Regions from separate parts of the Pseudoalteromonas sp. Angola-7 genome, predicted to be linked through region 1. Evidence: riboswitches for the same ligand, from Rfam matches in the RefSeq annotation. Region 1 holds a riboswitch; the other holds the start of a gene.
The links. Region 1 has a riboswitch for lysine ahead of lysC (lysine-sensitive aspartokinase 3). Riboswitches for the same ligand answer to the same signal wherever they lie in the genome.
Positions count from the first base shown of each region.

Region 2: it holds a riboswitch for lysine, as region 1 does, so the genes downstream of both, dapA (4-hydroxy-tetrahydrodipicolinate synthase) here and lysC (lysine-sensitive aspartokinase 3) in region 1, are expected to answer to the same signal.

Region 1 is NZ_JAQREL010000001.1:350,091-360,046, forward strand. Features, by position in the region: gene PSH50_RS01650 (sodium-dependent transporter) at 1-1,177, opposite strand, end outside; gene PSH50_RS01655 (4'-phosphopantetheinyl transferase superfamily protein) at 1,316-2,059, shown strand; gene lysC (lysine-sensitive aspartokinase 3) at 2,078-3,463, opposite strand; lysine riboswitch at 3,540-3,712, opposite strand; gene PSH50_RS01665 (hypothetical protein) at 4,003-5,274, shown strand; gene PSH50_RS01670 (hypothetical protein) at 5,278-5,826, shown strand; gene PSH50_RS01675 (ATPase) at 5,823-8,600, shown strand; gene PSH50_RS01680 (DUF4136 domain-containing protein) at 8,709-9,260, shown strand; gene PSH50_RS01685 (hypothetical protein) at 9,770-9,913, opposite strand.
Region 2 is NZ_JAQREL010000013.1:61,672-71,627, forward strand. Features, by position in the region: gene dtd (D-aminoacyl-tRNA deacylase) at 1-167, shown strand, start outside; gene PSH50_RS15995 (spermidine synthase) at 164-865, opposite strand; gene PSH50_RS16000 (bifunctional GNAT family N-acetyltransferase/hotdog fold thioesterase) at 1,297-2,190, shown strand; gene PSH50_RS16005 (phospholipase A) at 2,263-3,297, opposite strand; gene PSH50_RS16010 (succinylglutamate desuccinylase/aspartoacylase family protein) at 3,507-4,628, opposite strand; gene PSH50_RS16015 (PLP-dependent decarboxylase) at 4,634-5,839, opposite strand; gene PSH50_RS16020 (2,3,4,5-tetrahydropyridine-2,6-dicarboxylate N-succinyltransferase) at 5,839-6,579, opposite strand; gene dapA (4-hydroxy-tetrahydrodipicolinate synthase) at 6,595-7,479, opposite strand; lysine riboswitch at 7,608-7,804, opposite strand; gene PSH50_RS16030 (DNA-3-methyladenine glycosylase I) at 7,999-8,703, shown strand; gene PSH50_RS16035 (YdiU family protein) at 8,706-9,956, shown strand, end outside.

The DNA of each region.
Region 1 (9,956 bases):
AAAACAGCCCCATAAGTGGAAGTTGGTACTGAGTAAATAGCATGATCACTAAACCAAATAACCACTCAAAGTTTAATATTATTGCACTAGCGCATATTAACACCACTAGGCTAACGGCCCACGTTGCTTTAGTACGATCTACGCGGTGGTTTTCTACTAAAAACGCTACCGGTATTTCTGTGGTAGAAATAGTCGATGTAACCGATGCAATCGACATAAGTACAAAAAACAGTAACCCAATTAGTAAGCCAATTTCGCCCATGGTACTAAAAAGCTCAGGCAAAATAGCAAATATAAGCTGCCCTTCACCTATAAGTTTTCCGCCGCTAAACACCTCTACCCCGTTATGCTGCGCTACATAAATTGCAGGCACTATCAGTAAACCTGCTAAAAATGCCACACTGGTATCAAGTAGTGCAACGCTTGCAGTTAGTTTTGGCAGGTTTGCATCTGGCTGCAGGTACGAGCCATAAATCATCATGCAGCCAACCCCTAATGAGAGCGAGAAAAACGCCTGCCCCATTGCAGCAATAATTAAATTTGGGTCAAGCACTTGGCTAAAATTAGGAATTAAATAAGCAGCAAACCCTTCGCTGGCGCCTTCTAAACTAGCTATATAAAAAATTAAGCCTATTAGTAGCACCAATAACAATGGCATTAAACGACGTGACCAAGTTTCAATACCCGACTTAACCCCTTTTAAAATAATACTGGCGGTTAAAATAAGCATAAGCGGCGTAAATATAAAATTACGCACCATAGAGTCGCTGTGTAAAAATTCGCTTGCGGCGGTAAAACCAAAAAATGTAGTAATAGGCTCTATCGCGTAAGAGAGCATCCACCCAGCTACAATAGAATAAAAGCTAAGCATAACCACAGCGCCCGCAAGGCCAATATATCCTGCGGCAGCCCCTACTTTTTTGTTGGTATTTTGCCACGCATTACCCAATGCTTTTACTGGGTTTGCTTGCGCTTGGTGGCCTAAATAAAGTTCGGTATAAAGCGCAGGTAGCGCAAGTAAAAATATAACTACAAAGTAAACCAATAAAAATGCACCGCCACCATGGTTGGCCGCCTGCGTAGGAAAACCCCAAATATTACCTAAACCCACTGCTGCGCCTGCAGCGGCTAAAACAAAACCAAAACGGCTTTGAAATCCATCACGCACTTGTGCCATACATCTACAAATTCTGTTATTCTTTGATTATTGTGAATTAAACCATATTTAATGCCAACTGAGTAATAAAATTGCTTTTGGCATAAATAAGCGCTGTTAACCGCTCATAATTACAGCACTCACTTATTTTAAGCGCGTATGACTAACCTCTTTTTTAAAAACACCCTAAGTATTGCTCCCTCTTTTTATAGCGATTTACCCCCTAGCAACAATACTATTTTAGTGTTTAATGCCAACACACTTAATGTAGAACACCTTGATTTAACCCAGTACCTAAGCCCATTTGAGCTAAGCGTTATAAATCGCCGTAAACGCATGCAAGCAAAGCAAGAATATGTAGCATCGCGTATATTACTAAAGCAACTTGCAAAGCATACTCAGCCCCAATACGCACACATACCGCTTAATAAAATGAGCACCCACTTTAATGAAGAATGCTCAAAACTACAGCTCCATATAAACAACACCGTTATTAATACCTGTATTTCGCACTCACATGGCTTAGTTGGCGTTGCACTTAATGTTACTAAGGCGGAGTTTGGCTTTGATATTGAAAAAATAAACTTAAAACGCCCATTCGAAAAGCTCGCTAAGCATTTTTATCATAAGGCTGAAATTGCCTTAATTACCGCCCCTTTGGCTATAAAAGAGCAAGCCCACCGCTTTTTTAGAATTTGGACCTTAAAAGAGTCACTCGCTAAAGCAACTAGCCGCCCAATAGCGCAATTGCTTAGCCCAAATGTATTTGATGAATTTTCTTTGTTAAACCTTACAGCATCGAGTAACAGCATAACGGTTGCCAATGAGGAGTTTGATATAAGCGTGGCGCATAAAAAAAGCACCGACTGGCGGTGCTTTATACTTAATAACTTGGATACTTAATAACTTGGCTTTAAAAGCTTAAGCAGCGCTTTCTAATAAGCGGCTGTGTATTGCTTGTACCACTGTATCTGACTCGCTTTGCTCTACTAAAAAGCATAAGTTGTGCTTGCTTGCACCATGACAAATTAATCGAATATTAAACTCTTTTAATACGTTCATTAGGTTCATTTCGTGCTGGCGTAGCTGTATTTCAGAGCCTATAAGCGCCACTAAGGTTAAGTTGTTTTCAACCGATACATGACAAAATTCGGCCAATTTATCTAAACACGCTTGCTCAAGCTCAGGTCGCGAGGCATTAGGCGCGTTATCGAGCGTAATGGCAACACTTATTTCTGAGGTAGTAACTAAATCTACCGATATATTAAATTCACTTAAAATAGTAAATACACGGGCCAAAAAGCCACTTGCTAATAACATTTCTGGGCTTTTAAGCGTTAGCAATATTTGGTTTTTACGCTGCGTAACGGCACGAATACCTGGCTGCTGCGATTTTTCACGCTCAATCCACGTTCCTCCGCGCTCTGGCTCGCGGCTAGAGCCTACAAATACATTAATATGGCTACGGCTTGCTGGTAAAATAGTTGCAGGGTGCAATACTTTTGCGCCAAATGTCGCCATTTCTGCGGCTTCATCAAAGCTTAAACGGGCAATTGGCGTTGCCTTAGCGCATAAACGCGGGTCGGTGCTAAAAATACCCACTACATCGGTCCAAATGTGTACACTTTTAGCGTTAATAGCCTCTGCTAATAACGCCGCACTGTAGTCAGAGCCACCACGACCAAGCGTTGTGGTTTGGCCAAATTCATCACTACCAATAAACCCTTGTGTAACTATTACTTGCTCATCTAATAACGGAATTAACAGGTCTTTAGCCGCTTGTGCAGTGGCCGCAACATCGGGCGTTGCTTTACCAAATTGGCTGTCTGTTTTAAGCACTTTGCGTACATCAAACCTATCTGCATTTAAGCCTTTTAAGCGCAACACTTGAGCAAATAAATAAGACGATAAACGTTCGCCAAAGCTAAGCAGCTCATCGTGTTGTTGATCAGTAGTGAGTATTTCAAGGGCTAACGTTTGAAACGCTTTTAACGTCTCGTTAAAACCCACCGCTAAATCGGCATCAAGCGACAGCTCATCTAAAATAGCCTGTTGAATAGCCAATACGCCATCTATGTGTGCTTGGCGCTGCTCTTTACTAAGGTCGGATTTGCACAGTGCAACTAAGTGGTTAGTTACGCCGGCACTGGCGCTCACAGCTACAATACGTACGCTTTTATCTGCAACAATAATTTCGCTGCAGCGACTCATCGCTTCAAAGTTTGCAACACTGGTTCCGCCAAATTTGGCAACGATGTAATCTGATTTTGCGCCTGATACTGTTTGTGGCACTGATTGGGTAGTCATTTCGTCTCCTTTCGCGGTATCCAAACCGCTAAAAAACAAGAAGAACTTGGCAAAGGAATGCAAATAAGATGTGTCCACTGCCAGAAGCTCTCCACCTAAGTTGGTGACAGTTTTGGGGATTCAGCCCCATAAACCGAAAAACACGGTTGACGTAACCTTGTTTTCCTCGGCGAGTACTTCCCTCTTTAATGGTTATGGGCGTTCGTCACCTACCATTAAATACCTAAGTATCGCACCTCTTCTGAATGTTGTATTAACCTGTGGCTAATAAAACAAAACCCCACTGTGTAGCGGGGCTTTGAAAGTTATCGTTTAGACGTCTAGCTGTCAAGGTGTTTTAGTTAATATAACGCGAATAATTTAGCCAAGGTTTACATTGCTGGCTACTTTTACAGCGCTTAATGTAACTCGCCTGTACGCCAGCTAAAAAAATGTGTAAATTAAGCCAGTTAATAACGAGTACTTTTTATTATAAAAATATAAAAACTACGCTCTGCTTTAAGTGTAGTTAACTCATTACTAGGATGTATCACCGCATTATGATCCCAGCTAAAAAGCTGCTTAACACCCTTAGCGAACATTGGGGTGTTTTAGAGCTATTATTTAAACGTTTTAAAATGGCCGACTTTAGCCTCAAAGACGTGCAAAACGCTATTAAGCAAAAACAGCCCACATGGACAAACGAGCGCATTTACAAAGAAACAAATCGTTTGCTCAATCAAGATATACTTATTCCATTGGCTAAATCATCCCAGCTTGAAATAAACCGCGCCATTGCCGATTTTGCGACCTTTTTATTACAAGAAGAACACCTAGGTTTAGCACAAGAAATTAGCGTTTTGGTTGATGATTTAGCACGCCTAGGAAACCGTTTAGATAATGCCGGCGAAATAGAAGACTTTGACGATTTACGCCGCTATAGCCGCATTATGGATGATCGGGTGCGTAAAATAATGAAGCTTTACGCGCACAACGAAAACGCTATTTTAAACATTGTTGAGCAAGCTAAATCTGATCACGCGGTGCAATCTTTGCAAAAGCGCTACAAAGCGGTAATAGAAGCCTTTGACGAATACATAGAGCCGATGCTTGAAATGGTCGATATTCGCGGTGACTTTCATGCCTGTTTTACACTTATTGAGCAACAAATAAGTAAGCAAATAGAGCACATTGAACGCTCAGGTAAAGCCTACAACGACAAACGTATGCTTGAGCAATTGCGTACTCGGATACTCGAAATGCATTTAGTTGGCCGAGAAAGCTTACGCAAAAGTGCCGATATGCTTATGCCACTGCGCGAAGAGCTACGCCGTAATAACCTAATTACCCGCCAGGCAGCAAAAGTGCTGGGCCTTGTGCGTAAAAATGGCGTAGACAACATGCTAAGCGCGGTACAACCAAACTTTGTAAGCGATGCGCAGCGTTATTCGCTTGGCCAGCAGCGTCATATAGTTGCCTATATGGCAAGCTTGGTAGAATTTGAACACGAAGAATACCAGCTCCCAGAGCAACAAGACGTGCCGGCATTTGTTACGCCAAACATTCCTGATTACCACGATGTTAAAACAAGCTTTGCAAAACGCTTTAATAAAAAACGTAAAAAGCCCCAGCCATTACTGCAATTTTTAGATGAAAGCTACCCAGAATTAGACGCCGACGAAATGCTATTTTTATATCAAAAACTAGTCAGCGACAGTGAAATTCACATTAGCCAAAGCGATGAAAAAACACGCGTAAAAATTGCCGGCCAACATTTTTCGTTATACCCATTTAATTCTGCGCCTCAGCCAGATACACAGGCAGACGAGTAACACATGACACATATAAACTTAGACGAGCTTACGCACCTACAAGCCATTAATAAAAAATTAGGTGCGGGTTACCATATTTGCGAACAAGACAACGTAATGTGGCAAGAGCTTGACCAGCACATAGAATCTTACAGCGCCTTATTTAACGCCCTTGGCCACGATTTAAAACACGACAGCCGCGGCTTTTACTACTTTGCCAGCGACGAAAGCACGCCAAACATGGGTAAAATATCCCGTGCTATTGCACTGACTATTTACATTTTAATTGAGCACTTTGCCAATACGGGTAAAGACCCAATGCGTGCCCTATTTGATGAAGTAAACGACTTAGAACTGATGCAAACCTTAGTGCAAATTAATAAACACTTGTTTGATCAACTTGAGATATTTTCGGGCTCAGATTTACGAAAAGACGTATACCTGCGCATGGTACGTTTAGGCCTTGCCCGCGAAGTCGAAGGCGGCTTTATGCTACAAGCGCCTATTCACCGCTATATTGATGCACTTATGGAAGTAAACGAAGAAACCTACATTACAGAGGACGAGCAATGAAAAACTTATACGGACTAAGTAAACTCGCCCTACTTAATACCGCAGGCTATGCAAAATGTGTTATTCCGCTTGATAAAAGCAGCTCTATTTGTGCACCTAACAATACCGGTAAAAGCTCGGTTATTAACGCCCTGCAATTTCCGCTAATAAATGATTTGCGCCTAACCGAATGGGACGGGCACGATTTAGATGAAACCCGTAAATTTTATTTTTCATCGGATCAGTCGTACATTTTGCTCGAAGCCAACCTCCCCCATGGCTCGGTGGTTATTGGTGTAGCAGGCCTTGGTAAAATAGCCGGTTACGCGCACCAGTACTTTTGTTATCAGGGCAAACTTGATTTAGCGCAGTACACGCAAGGTAATACCATTATTAAGTTTACCAAGCTGTTTAATCATTTAAAAACGCAAGGTTACAACCCTATAGAGCTTAAAGCACAAGAGCTAAACGCCCTGCTTACCGGCGGCGCAACCCCTTTTGACGGCGACATTAATTTAAAAATGATCCCGCTTAATAACGTGCAAGACTCCGCCATTTATAAAGAAATTTTTAGGCGTATTCTTAACTTACACAAATTAGGCGCAAGCGATGTTAAACGCTTTATGCTGCGTGTGTTTGAACGCCATATGTCTAACTCTAAAGTGGACTTTTACGAAGTATGGCGTCGCTCGTTTGATAAAGTAAATCGTGCTAAACGCGAATTAAAAGCGCTTGAATCAATGCAAGAGCCAATAACAGCGCTTGAATCAATGCTTGAAAACCAAACTGTGCTTAAAGGTAAGTTAGCAGCCTACGCGCCTAAAATTGATCAAGCATTAATAGACTTTGATACCTACCAAGAAGAGCAACTAAGCGAACTAGCCATTGCCCTTGAAGACATAGAGCACGAAAAACACGAGTTTGAGCAAAAGCAAAGCTTATACGTACAGCAATCGCGCGATATAGAACGCAGGCAAACCCAAATTGAGCAATGGTTTTTAGATTACAGCGCTCTTAAAAGCGAATTTGAACTGGTAAATAAAGCCACCCTTAAAACCAACCTTGGCCAACTTAAGCAAGACTACGAGTCGCTTTCGCACTCTATTACCAGCGCACAAGGGCAAAGCCTACACACGCTTCATTACCGCATTAGCGAAACGCAAAAACAAATTAAAAGCTTAAAACTGCAGCTTAAAAACCTTGAGTTTAATTTGTTTACCCGAATGCGCGAAGACCTATCGCTTAAAGAAGTAGAAGAAATATCGCGCATTTTAAACCCCGATATACTCTCGTTTGCCACCACCAGCAATGGCGATATAACCATTGACGATGAAGACGCCTTTGGGGAATTTTTATCGTTATTAAGCGAAAGCGTTAAAGGCGGTGTACTAACCCTGCCAGGGGCAAGCATTAAGCTTAAAAAACTCTCGCCAGTGCAAATGCAAAGCGGCGAAAACAAAGCCCAGCTTAGCGCTCAGCTAGACGCGCTGGAACGCTCGTTAAAAGAGTTTAAACAACAGCGCGAAGTAGCCGCTAACGTGGCCGATAAACAAAAAGAAAAAGATGCACTTTACGATGAGTTAATGAGCGCAGAGAGCGCCCTAAAACGCTTAGAGCAATTTGAGGTAATGCAACAGTCGGTAGAAGCGCAATCTATGCTAAAAGAGCAGTTATTAGCAGAGCGCGAACAAGTTGACGACTACCTACATGACATTCAAAAAAATAGTGGCTCAATTGCAGACAGGCGCTCGTTAATTAAATCTAAGCAAGAGCAAATTAATCGCCAAACCGAGCGCCTACGCCAAGTTAAAAGCGAGCGAATTGACCACACGCTTGATTTATACAGCGGTAAAGTAACCCCGTATATGATTGATATAACAGTCGACTTTGATAACTTAAGTGACCTAGTACATCACTTTAATAAAGACTGCCAAGAGCTGCGCAACTTTGACATAAACGTGCGTAATACCTATTTGCATGTATATAACGCGGGTATTACTAAGTTCGATAACGAAAACGACGAATTTACTAAATACCAAAAGTTGATTAGCGCGTTTCATAACCTTGATAACGAACGCGATGCCGTTGAGCGCCAAGGCCGCGTAGCCCTGACCGAAGTAGCCGCCACAATTAAAGGCTTGCGTGAAGACTTAGACCGACTTCGCCGCGAAATGAACAGCTTTAATAAAGGGATAAGCCAGCACCGTATTTCTAACCTTCAAGCGTTTAAAATTAACGTAATACCGCGCAAAATGCTGGTTGATAGTATTGATACCATTATCAGCACGTCGCATCAGTTTGAACAAGGCGACACCCTTGATTTATTAAGCCAAGAACCTTACAGCGAAAGCGCGGTAAACGAAGCAAAAGATCACCTAATAAAACTTGCCTCCGACAAAGCAGGCCTTACATTAACTGATTTATTTGATATTCGTTTTGAAGTGGTTAACCGCGCTGGCGAAACCGAACACTTTGAAAAAATCGATTCAGCTGGCTCAAACGGCACTCGTATTACTATTAAGTTATTATGTGGCATGTTGTTTATTCGTTACTTATTAAGCGATCAGGAACAAAACCTTTACCGTATACCTATTTATATTGATGAAGCGGCCGACATTGACCCCCAAAACCAAAAAGCAATCATAGAAACGGCACTGAGCTTTGGCTTTGTGCCAATTTTTGCCTCGGTTAAGCCGCAGGTAAGCTGTGATTACATTGTACCTATTCGTTCAGTAAAAGATGGCGCCCAAAACTGGGTAGACGAAAAAGACTGGATTGAAGTTGAACACAATTAATTGGCCGTTAAGGCAAACTAACTAAACTAAAATATAGGACGTTAAACTAATACACATTTAAACGATGTGTGTTATTTTAAATTAACGCATTTCATTGGAGCAAAGGTAATGAAAAATATACTTATTGTTGCAGCGCTGACATTACTTACAGCCTGTACGCAAACCCCAGACTGGGATTACGACAAATCAGCCAACTTTAGTAATTTTAAAACATTTGCTTGGGTAGAAAACGCGAGCTTAACCAAAGACACCACAAACTACCAAATTAACGGCTTAATGGAAAAACGTGTACGTACTGCCGTTAATAAAGAGCTTAGCCAAACATTAGGTATGAGCTTAATAGACCCAGCCCAAGCTGACGTACTAGTTAACTACCATGCATCGGTAGATAAAGAGCTAGAAGTAGACAGCTTTAACGTAGGCTACGGCGCACGTTGGGGATACTGGGGTACGGGCTTTCAACGCGATATTAGCGCCCGTGAATACGAAGTGGGTACTTTGGTGATTGATATTATTGACCGCGAATCAAACCAGCTTGTATGGCGCGGCGCAAAAGAAGGCCGTTTAAAGAAAAAACAATCGCCTGAGCAACGCGAAGCATCAATTAAAGAAACAGTCGCTAATATTTTAAGCAACTTCCCGCCGCAAAAGCAGCAGTAAGTTAAAATTAGCGTTGAGTAAGTTTTAAGAAGCTCACAGTATGTGAGCTTTTTTTGTAGGTGTTTATTTTTGGGACTTCAGATTTAAATAATTATGAGCTACGCTCGTCACGTCAGCAAGCTGCACGTCTACAAAACATCGGTTAAGCTTTACCTGTAAACGCTAGGCTTTATTTTATCTGTAAGCACTAAGCTTGCTTACGCGAGAAGCGAAGCTTCTAATTACCTAAGGCTATTTTAAATTTCAGATTTATACCCTAGCCCAAATGATATGTGGACTTCCTACATTTAAATAAACTCTTAAATCCAAGCCAACTCTAATCATAGCAAACTAAACAATAGCCTTATTTTTGATGTTCATATGCCCCAATATAACACTAAACTTAAGAGCCTTTATATTGAGACCAGTCATAGCTTTATACAAATGGATAATAGAGCGAAACTACTAACAACCAGCTAAATCTCAACGAAGCAAGCCACGTCAAATCTAAAGCGTACATGCGTAAATTATTATGTATCTGTTGGCACATCGTCCCACGACTCACCATAACCTAAAACCCAACTCATGCCGTATCGGCGCTCATAAACAATACCTGAGTTAAGTTCATTAATATTTATGCCGTCTTCATCAGGTTCGCCATTATTGAACCCCATGTCCCTTGTAGTGGCATAGTTAATTTGGCCACCCATTAAGAAA
Region 2 (9,956 bases), on a different contig from region 1:
CAAGCTTTTCATCGGCAGCCACACCTAGCCAAGCTAACGCGCTTTACGAGTATTTTGTAACTCAAGCTAAAGCGCAAGGTATTAGTGTGGCAACGGGAGAGTTTGGCGCCGATATGCAAGTGAGCTTGTGTAACGATGGGCCTGTTACGTTTAACTTATCGGTTTAATTACCAGCTTTAGTAACAATAATAATATGATTCACAAAGCCCGCAATTTTATGCGGGCTTACTTTTACGCCAAACACATTAAATAGTAATTGCTGTAACTGAATTAACTGCGACTCATGTTGCGATAAAAAGTTAATAAATAACGTGCCACCTGCGTTTAGCGCATCGTATATTTTTTGATAAAAAGCGCGTTCAAACAAAAATCGTGGTGCATCTATCTGGCTAAATAAATCAAGAATAATCCAGTCATGGCTATGTGCCTTGCTAAGTACATTTTGCGCGTCATCACACTGCACGTCACTTTGGTTTTTAAGAGCGAAAAAATCTGTATAGCAGGCAATTATATCTGCATTTTTTTCAACTGATGTTACGTGTGCCTGCGGGTAAGTGTATTGTAAGTAATTACGTATAGCGCCACCGCCAAGACCAAGTTCTAACACATGATTTGGCGGTGCTAAGGTTTGCCACTGCTTAGCTAAATAGGTTAAATGTGGAAATAGTAAGCGCTGTGGATTGTTAAGCTCTATCACCGATTGCAACGTATCGTTAATCAGCAGCCAGCGAAGCTGCCCGAATTGGCGAACCTGTATGTGATCGCCTGCATATTTATGCCAGTAAACTAGTTGCCCAATTTCTTGGCTGTGACTAATAAAGTGGCTACTCACTACACCCGTTAAAGGGTTTATAAAATCGCTCATAACATTAAGGGCCTGTTGACCTTTCAGGATTAAAGTTTGTTCAATCTAGGGGCGATTTAATCGCGGCGCGAGATTTGTAACCTAGTGGGCTCGGTAACTGCTCCTGCGTTACTCTACTGGCTTACACCCATGTAGGCAACAAAGAGTTAATTTCCTCTAGGCAGAACTCTTCGCTCAGTGCATGTTCAATCTCTAAAGGCCCAGCATAAACTAGCTGATGCTATGGGTAAAACAGTTATTTTTTCGCTTGCTTACCAAAGTCGTATTGGCAGTGTTTAAAAGATGGAGTATGGTATTTGCCATAATAATTCCAACCAACTTAATCTTTAATTTTCTAATGTAAAAACCAATGTGCAGGTTAAAGAGTTATTCAGTTGGATTACATGCCGTAGCCTTTATTTTTTATTTACGGCAAAACAACAGGAGTATATATGTTTCAAGTAACGACACCGCAGAGCAGCGAAGACTGGCAAGCGTACTATCAATTACGTTGGGAAGTACTACGTGCGCCTTGGAATGAGCCTCGTGGCTCTGAACAAGATGATATGGAACAAGACTCAGAGCATCGCTTTATTAAAAATAACAACGGTGATGTGCTTGGTGTGGCCCGTTTACACTTTAACAACCATGAACAAGCGCAAGTACGTTACATGGCCGTAGCCGAAGGCAACCGTAACCAGCATATTGGTAGCCGTTTATTACACGAGCTTGAAAAAATAGCATGGACGCAAAACGCAGGCGAATTAGTGTTATTTGCTCGCGAGCGTGCGCTTGAGTTTTATAAGCGCCACGGCTACGAGCTAAAAGAAAAAGCCCACTTAGCGTATGGCGATGTACAACATTTCAAAATGATTAAGCAAAAGCCTAGTGAGCCGGGTTGGTTTCGCCACCCTGATTGGACGCAAGTACTGCAAAATATTTGGCGTGAATCAATCCCAATTAGTGATGCAATGGGTATAAAAGTAGAAAGCTACACTGATTGGCAGTTTACAACGCGTGCTGATTTAGACGCTAACTTAAACCTACACAACACCATGTTTGCAGGCTCTATATACAGCTTAGCAACCTTAACAGGTTGGGGCGCAACGTACTTAGCGCTTAAAGAGGCAGGGCTTGAGGGCAATATTGTATTAGCCGATGCCACTATAAAATACTTAAAACCACTTAATACCGACCCACGCGGTTGTGTTGATGTGCAAACCTGTAAAGGTAAGCTCAGTGAGCTGGAAACAACAGGCAAAGCAAGCTACGTAGTACCTGTTACTATATTTGATGGCAGCGATGTTGTTGCAGAGTTTGAAGGGGTGTTTGCCGTTAAAAAATAACGAGTAACGCTTTAATAAAAAAGCCAAGCACTTTATAAAAGGGCTTGGCTTTTTTTATGGTGTATTAATAAATTATAGTAAATCGGTAAGTAATATACCTACACCAATACGCTCTACATCGGCGTTATAATCAATTAGGCTCTCACCGTAACCGTTAAAGTACTGCGCGTAGCCACGCAAACGACCCCAAAGCGGGAATGACCAATCTAGTTGAAGTGCACCACGGTTATCTGAATTTAAATTATTACGAGTCATAAAGCTAAACTCGTGATCGTGATAACGATACGCCCCGCCAAATTCAAAGTAACCCATGTATTTGTAAATATCTGGATTGTCGTCGCCATCGGCTTCTAATATATTGTCTTTTTCATCCTCGGCAATGCGATACCAAGGTTTAAAGCTAAATACAAAACCGCTCTTTTCCCATATAAAATCGGCGTAAATTCGGTTCCATGAACGAGAGTTTGGCTGGCTGCGGCCATTAGATTGGTGCGAAATACCCAGCGCTATGGCCATTTCGTCGCCCCAAAGTACGTTTTCTTGGTCTAGGTAGTTTACCCAAAATATTTCTGGTTCGTAGTTGGTTTCACGAAACGGAGAAGAAATCTCTGAGTTATAAATTTGCCAATACGACTGCAAGGTAAAGCCAAAAAATATGGCTTGGTCGTCATCTGCAAAATCATCGTACAGTGGCACTTTAATAGAAAGCTGATATTTAGCCTCTAGGTTATCAAGGGGTTCGCCATTTTCTTCATCTGTTAGCTCGTCAAAGCCATCAAACGGGCGATCGTTAGGGTGCGAGACATACGATAAAGGTAAAATGTAGTTACGTTTATGCGGCGTAATTACGTTACGATTTTTTTTGCTTACCTCTTCGCGAGCCTTGCGTTTATCAAGTGCGGTAAGTTGTTTGTTTTCTTCAAGGGCGGAGCACTTTGTGCGCAGCTCGTCTAAGGTTTGCTTACCATCGCCACCAATTACTTCATTTAAAATACATTGCTTAACTAGCTCTATGTCGTTGTCTTGTTCATTTTTTTTAACCTCTTGTTGGGCAAAAGAGGGTGTGCTTAGTAAAGCCGTAACTGCAATCCAATAACGCCAGCTCATTGTTTATTCCTTTGAGAGTAAGGTAGATTTATAAATTATAACGTGTTTTTACATTTGTAACGGTGAACTTTCACTGAATTTACACTTATTTGATTACCTTACGTTTACACCGTTATCACAGATCAAAAAAAGCGGCATATAGCCGCTTATATTGTAAGTTAGTTAACTTACTCTCACGCAATGAGAAGGGGGAGTTATAGCGCGGTGCGTTATAACTCAAATACGTTAGTAAAAAACTTATAAAGTTCAGTGCCTTGGTTTACGCTTGCTGAGGCAAAATGCAAAATAGCAATTGCATCGCAATCAAGGCTTAATGTTTGTAGGGGTTGCTCAGTTAAATAGCGCTCCATGCGTAATATATGGGCTATTGGCTCACCTGCCTTTATGTGTGCGCCTAACGGGGCAACATATTCAACCATGCCGCCAATCGGCGCATAATAAGCAAAGTAGTCATCTAAATGGCACGCATAACGAGTCATCTGCTTAGGTTGATACGCTGCATCTACCAATACATTTTTATGGTTCAAATAGCTTAAAATGCTGTTTGCATCGTCAAAGGCGGCTGCTAAATCTATTTTTTCTTGGCTGCCTAGCTCTACTGTAAAGGCCTCAACCTGTACATTAAAGTCCCTGCCTTGCGCACTAAGTGCATCACTTAGATGCCACCATGGGCAAAAGCTAGCTTCATCCATTGCGCCATCAAAGTCGCTTGGAATAAGCAGTACGTGTTCAATATTAAAATAACGTGCGCTGTCGCTGGCATACGTTGGACAGTAAAGATGCTTACTTGAAATAGGGCCCGTATGTAAGTCGAGCACGATATCGGCTTGATGCGCCAGCTTTTGTAGGTTAAGCGCAATGCGTTTACCGGTATTGAGTAAATAAGCTGGGCCGTTAAGTTTGGCATCTATTTCATCAAGCAGGGCTTTTTTAAAATTACTTTTTAAAGCTGCATCGTCGTACTGGCTATGCTCGTGTGCAAACTGGGTAACTAAATCACTATTGTAGTGATACATACGGTTCCAGTTAGTGCCAGTAATAGGGTCGAATCGGCCAAGGGTAAATTCCCCTGACTTTTGATTACAACCTATAGGGTTAGCATAAGGTACTAAGGTAATGTCGCCTTTTAAATTGAGCTGTTTTAACTGCTCTAGCAGCTGAAAAATAACCGCGTTACCTTGTACCTCGGCGCCATGCATATTGGCTTGAATATACACGCTTGGCCCGCTGCCATCGCCTTTTAAGCGATACACCGGAATAGTTAGGGGTAAGCCGTTTGCTACTTCCCCTACTACAATGTTTTCTTGGCTAATGGGTGTTGTTATGCTCATGTTTATTACCTTAAGTAGTGACTGGCATCTTCTGCTTGGCGCACACACGTGAGCTCGCCATTTTGTAACACGTATTCTGCAGCTAGTTCATGGCATAAAAAATAGGGCATGCTTTCGGTAAAACCATAGGCACCACATTGGCTAAACACCAGCCAGTCTTGCTCGTTTAAATCGCTTGGTAGGGTATGCTCGCCTAAGCAATCAAGGGCAGTACATAATGGGCCATATAAGCTCATTGCTTGTTCTGGCGCTGTTGATTCGCGCAGTAACGCCGCAGGAAAATCTTGGCTTGTAACAGCAGGGCGCAATAAGTGGTTAATACCACCGGTTAAAATAACTTGCTGTTGGCCGTAGTTTTGTTTGCACTCAACGACGGGGTTAGCGTAATGACCGCATTCGCCTACAGCGTAACGGCCAAGCTCCATCCAAAGCTCGTCTACACCCGCATCTTTTTTAATTTTTGCCAGCGCGGTGATTAATCCATCCCACTCAAGTGTTGCATCGTTTGGTGTGTAAGGAATACCTAAACCGCCGCCTAAGTCTAAAATTTTCAGGTTTATATTTAAGTTATTAGCCAAGGTGGTAAGCGGTGCAATCATTTGCGACCACAGCTCGCTTAGCTTTTGCGTGCTAAGCATGTTGCCCCACTGAAAAATATGTAGGCCATCAAAATTAAGTGCTGGGTAATCGCCAGTATTGAGCGCTTGCCATTCATCGCAACCAAGCCCAAACGGTGTAAGGCTGTCACCCCCTAATGGGTTTTTTTCACCTTCTGGCCAGCGTAATTGCACACGCAGTAATACTTGCAGCTGCGTATTTTGCAGCTGCGCTTGCTGGTTTAACCAACGTACTTGATTGAGGCTTTCGGCAACAAAAATACGCACGCCGCGCTCAATAAAGTGTTTAATTTGTTTAGGGCTCTTTGCAGGCCCTGTGTTGAGCACGCGCTGTGAACTAATACCTTGTGCAAGGACTTGTTCAAGCTCACCTTTACTTGCTACGTCAAAGTTAAATCCGGCGCTGTCTAGGCATTGAATAACCTTAGAAAGCGGATTGGCTTTTACCGCATACCAAAGCTTTACATCGGTTTGCGCAACTAAACGGGTAAGGTGTGCGTTTAGTTTGTCTAAGTCGTAAACAAAAAAAGGTGTATCAAGTTGCTGAGTAAGTGTATTTACGGCGGCCTTGATAGGCGTGCTCAAAAAGCTCATTATCGTAAAACCTCTTCTAGCAATAACGATGCATCGCTTTGCTCGTCGCGGTATTTAACAATGAGTGCACACGACATGCTTAGGCCTTGCTCACGAGCCCATTCGTTAGACGCAGGGCGAGAGCCTGGTATTACAATAGCGTACTCTGGGATTGGTTCGCCTTTATCTAGCTGACGCTCGTTAACGCAGTCGTATACCGGAATGGTTGCAGATAAACGTACGCCTGGTGCCAGTACTGCACCTTTTTTAACAACTACGCCTTCAACAATCACGCAACCTGCGCCAATAAACGCATCGTCTTCAACCACGACTGGGCTTGCCCCAATTGGCTCAAGTACACCACCAAGTTGAACAGCTGCACTTAAATGTACATTTTTACCAACTTGTGCACACGAACCCACTAATGCGTGGCTATCAACCATAGTCCCTTCGTCGATGTATGCGCCAATATTTACGTACGCTGGTGGCATAATAATAGTGCCTTTAGCTACGTAGGCACCGCGGCGAACACTGGTACCACCTGGTACCATACGCACGCCATCTTCAGTGCTAAATTCTTGTGGTGCAAGGTTGTGTTTATCTACAAACCCGCCTGCAAACTCGGTGTTAGTGCCATTTTTAAAGGCTTCTAAAATGCCTTGCTTTACTTCTACGTTAGCTTCCCATTGGCCGCTTTCGTTTTGTGATGCTGCGCGTACTGCGCCCGATTCTAAATTATTTAGTAGTTCTAACCAGCTCATTATAAAAACCTGTGTTTAATGCCAAGATAAAATGGTGTCGTTTGCAGTGGTAATGCAATCGGTTTGCGTTAACTCAAGATGCGTTAAAGGTGGACGCAACAGTGGGCTATTTAAACGCCCTTGCTGGTGCATTAGCACTTTAACGGGAATAGGGTTTGCTACAGCAAATAGGCTATTAATAGCGCGAGTCCACTGAGCAAATAAATTGGGGTGTTGACCGCTTAGGCTGCGCTTTACAAATTCGTGTGTTTGCAAAGGCCATGCATTGGCCGCAACCGAAACTAAGCCTTTTGCACCTGCTTGGGCAAAGTAGGGCATAAGTGCATCGTCGCCACTGTATAGCGCTAAATTAGGCGCGGCTTGTCGGTATGCTTCAAATTGGGTGATGTTGCCACTGGCTTCTTTTAAAGCCCACAGTTTTGGATGCGCTTTTAAGTTTTCAATGGTTTCGATAGGAATGCTTACACCGCTGCGCCCAGGTACGTTGTACAACATACACGGATGCGCGCTTTCGTTTAATAAGCTTTCGTACCAATGTGTTTGACCTACAGCCCCTGGTTTTGCATAAAGAGGCGAGCCTAATAAGTAGCTGTGAATAGGTAATTGGTTACAGTAGCTAACCCACTCTTTTTGTTGGGCCAAGTTACTACCACCAACAGCAACCATAAGCGGTACACTTGGTTTTAATTGGCACACGTGCTCAACAATGCCTTGCTGCTCTTTAAGTGTAAGGGCTAAGCCTTCACCTGTGCTACCGAGCAGTAAAATACCGTTGTGTGCCGCTTCTTGTTCGCTAACAAGTGTTGTGAGCGTGTCGTAGTCAACATTACCTTGTTGATCAAACGGCGTAACAAGCGCTGTCCACAGTGCGTAGTCGTCTAAATTGAAGTTGTGAATCATCTCTTACGAACCTATAAGGTGTTCGAGATATTAAGGAGGCTGTATGATGTGAGCCGCATTAACGTCGTTCGAACAGTATTCGAAGAGCGAATGGGCTTAAAATAATAGGGCGCACGGCCTTATTATTTAAGACCAGAAGCTCTCCACCAAACTAATAAGCTGCTCTAAAACAGCTATTGGTGACAGTCGCTAGGATTCAACCTAGTCGCCCGAAGTAATTGCTTCGCAAAAGCGTTTACCTCTCGGCGGTATTCCCCTCACATATGCTCACTGGAGTTTGCGCTCCTAACATACGCTACCTGAATAACGCACCTCTTCTAGCCCTTTGTATTTTGTTTAACCGCAAAAGGTTTAACAAAATACAATTTAAATAGGGTAATTGCGGCGATTAAAACATTTTAGCCGTCTAGGTGTCAAGTTGCAGGATACAGATTAGTTCATCGAAAATGTGGGTGGTTACGTATTAGCTGCTTTTCTCGTAAACTAACCCTATGAGCAGTGATGAGGTATTTAATAAGTATGGAAAAATTTAGCGATATTTATAAGCGAGCAGTAGAGCGAAAAGGTTCTGAAAAAATGCTTAAGTTATTACTCGCAAAACCCTTATCTAAAAAAGCATTAAGCGCATTAAGTGACGACGACTGGCTTGAAGAGTTTACCCGAAAAGTATTTCAAAGCGGGTTTTACTGGTCGGTAATAAACAGTAAATGGCCCGGTTTCAGAGAGGTTTTTTGGCAATTTAGTGTTGATAAATTACTTATGATGCCGCCCGATATGCTCGAGCAAAAAGCAACTGATGAGCGTATTATTCGTAATTATAAAAAGGTAAAAACAATTCCTGAAAATGCCTACATGATCCACGAAATAGCACAGCAACATGGCAGTTTTAGCAAGTTTGTAGCTAACTGGCCAAACGATGACATTATTGGTTTATGGGCGCATTTAAAAAAACACGGCGCCCGTTTGGGCGGCAATACAGGCCCGTATGCCTTAAGAGCGCTTGGTAAAGATACTTTTTTACTTTCGCGAGATGTAGAAAGTTACCTAAGAGCGCACAAAATTATCGATGGCGGCCTGCAAACTAAAAAATCACTCACTGCCGCACAGGCGTTTTTTAACGAAATGCAAAAGCAAAGTGGTTTGAGCCTGCAAGAACTTAGCTTAATTGTGGCTTACAGCGTGGGCGACAATCGCGTAGGCATAAGCCAACAAACAGAGGATTAACCATGAAACTAGTGCCAAGATACACTGACATAGCAGATAACTTCGCAATAGAGGACAGTCCTTCAAGCGTTGCAGCCCCGCAATTACTTTTGTGGAACGAAGCGTTAGCACAGCAGTTTAATATAGATGTTGAGCCAGCGCTGCGGGCCAGTACTTTTGCTGGTAACGAGCCACAACCGGTAAATGCTGTAGCGCTTGGCTATTCTGGGCATCAGTTTGGGCACTTTTCGCCGCGCTTGGGGGATGGGCGAGCGCACTTACTGGGTGCTATCAGCGATGATAAAAATCAGCTGTGGGATATTCAGTTAAAAGGCTCAGGCGCCACGCCTTTTTCAAGAGGAGGCGATGGACGATGTGCACTAGGCCCCGCTATTCGCGAGTATATTATGAGCGAAGCTATGCATGGCTTAGGAATTAAAACCACGCGGTGTTTAGCTGTTGTCGGCACAGGCGAAGCTGTTTATCGTAATCCGCCGCAACCAGGCGCAATTGTTACCCGCTTAGCAAGTAGTCATATTCGCGTTGGCTCGTTTCAGTATTTAGCAACTCAAGGTGATGTAGAGGGATTAAAAAAATTAGCTGATGTAGCCATTGAACGCCATTACCCAAGTATTCAATCAACAGGGGCTCAGCGCTATTTAGACTTTTTAGAAGCCGTTATAAATAGTCAGCTAGCGCTGGTTATTAGCTGGATGCGAGTAGGCTTTATTCATGGCGTTATGAATACTGATAATACCTTGATAAGCGGCGAAACTATCGACTACGGCCCGTGTGCAATGATGAATACCTTTGATTTTGATACCGTGTTTAGCTCAATTGATAAGCAAGGTCGCTATGCCTATGGTAATCAGCCAAATATTGTAAGTTGGAACTGCGCGCGTTTAGCTGAGAGCCTAATCCCGCTAATAGATGAAGATGACGAACAAGCTGTAAGTTTAATGACGCCGCTAATTAATCAGTTTTCTACGTTATTTAACGCGCAATATAATCAAATGTGGGCACAAAAATTAGGCTTAGCAGGTTATAAAGAAGACGATGTAGAGCTTGTAAGTAAGTTATTATTGTTATTTCAAGAGCATAAGCTCGATTACACCAATACCTTTGATGCCCTAACCGAGTCACTAGAGGGTGGCAAAGTGCCAGATGAATTAACGCAATGGGCCCAGTTATGGCAAAAAAGATGTGATGAAAACAGCTATAACCTAATGAGAGCGGCTAACCCAAGGGTTATACCGCGTAATCACATCGTCGAA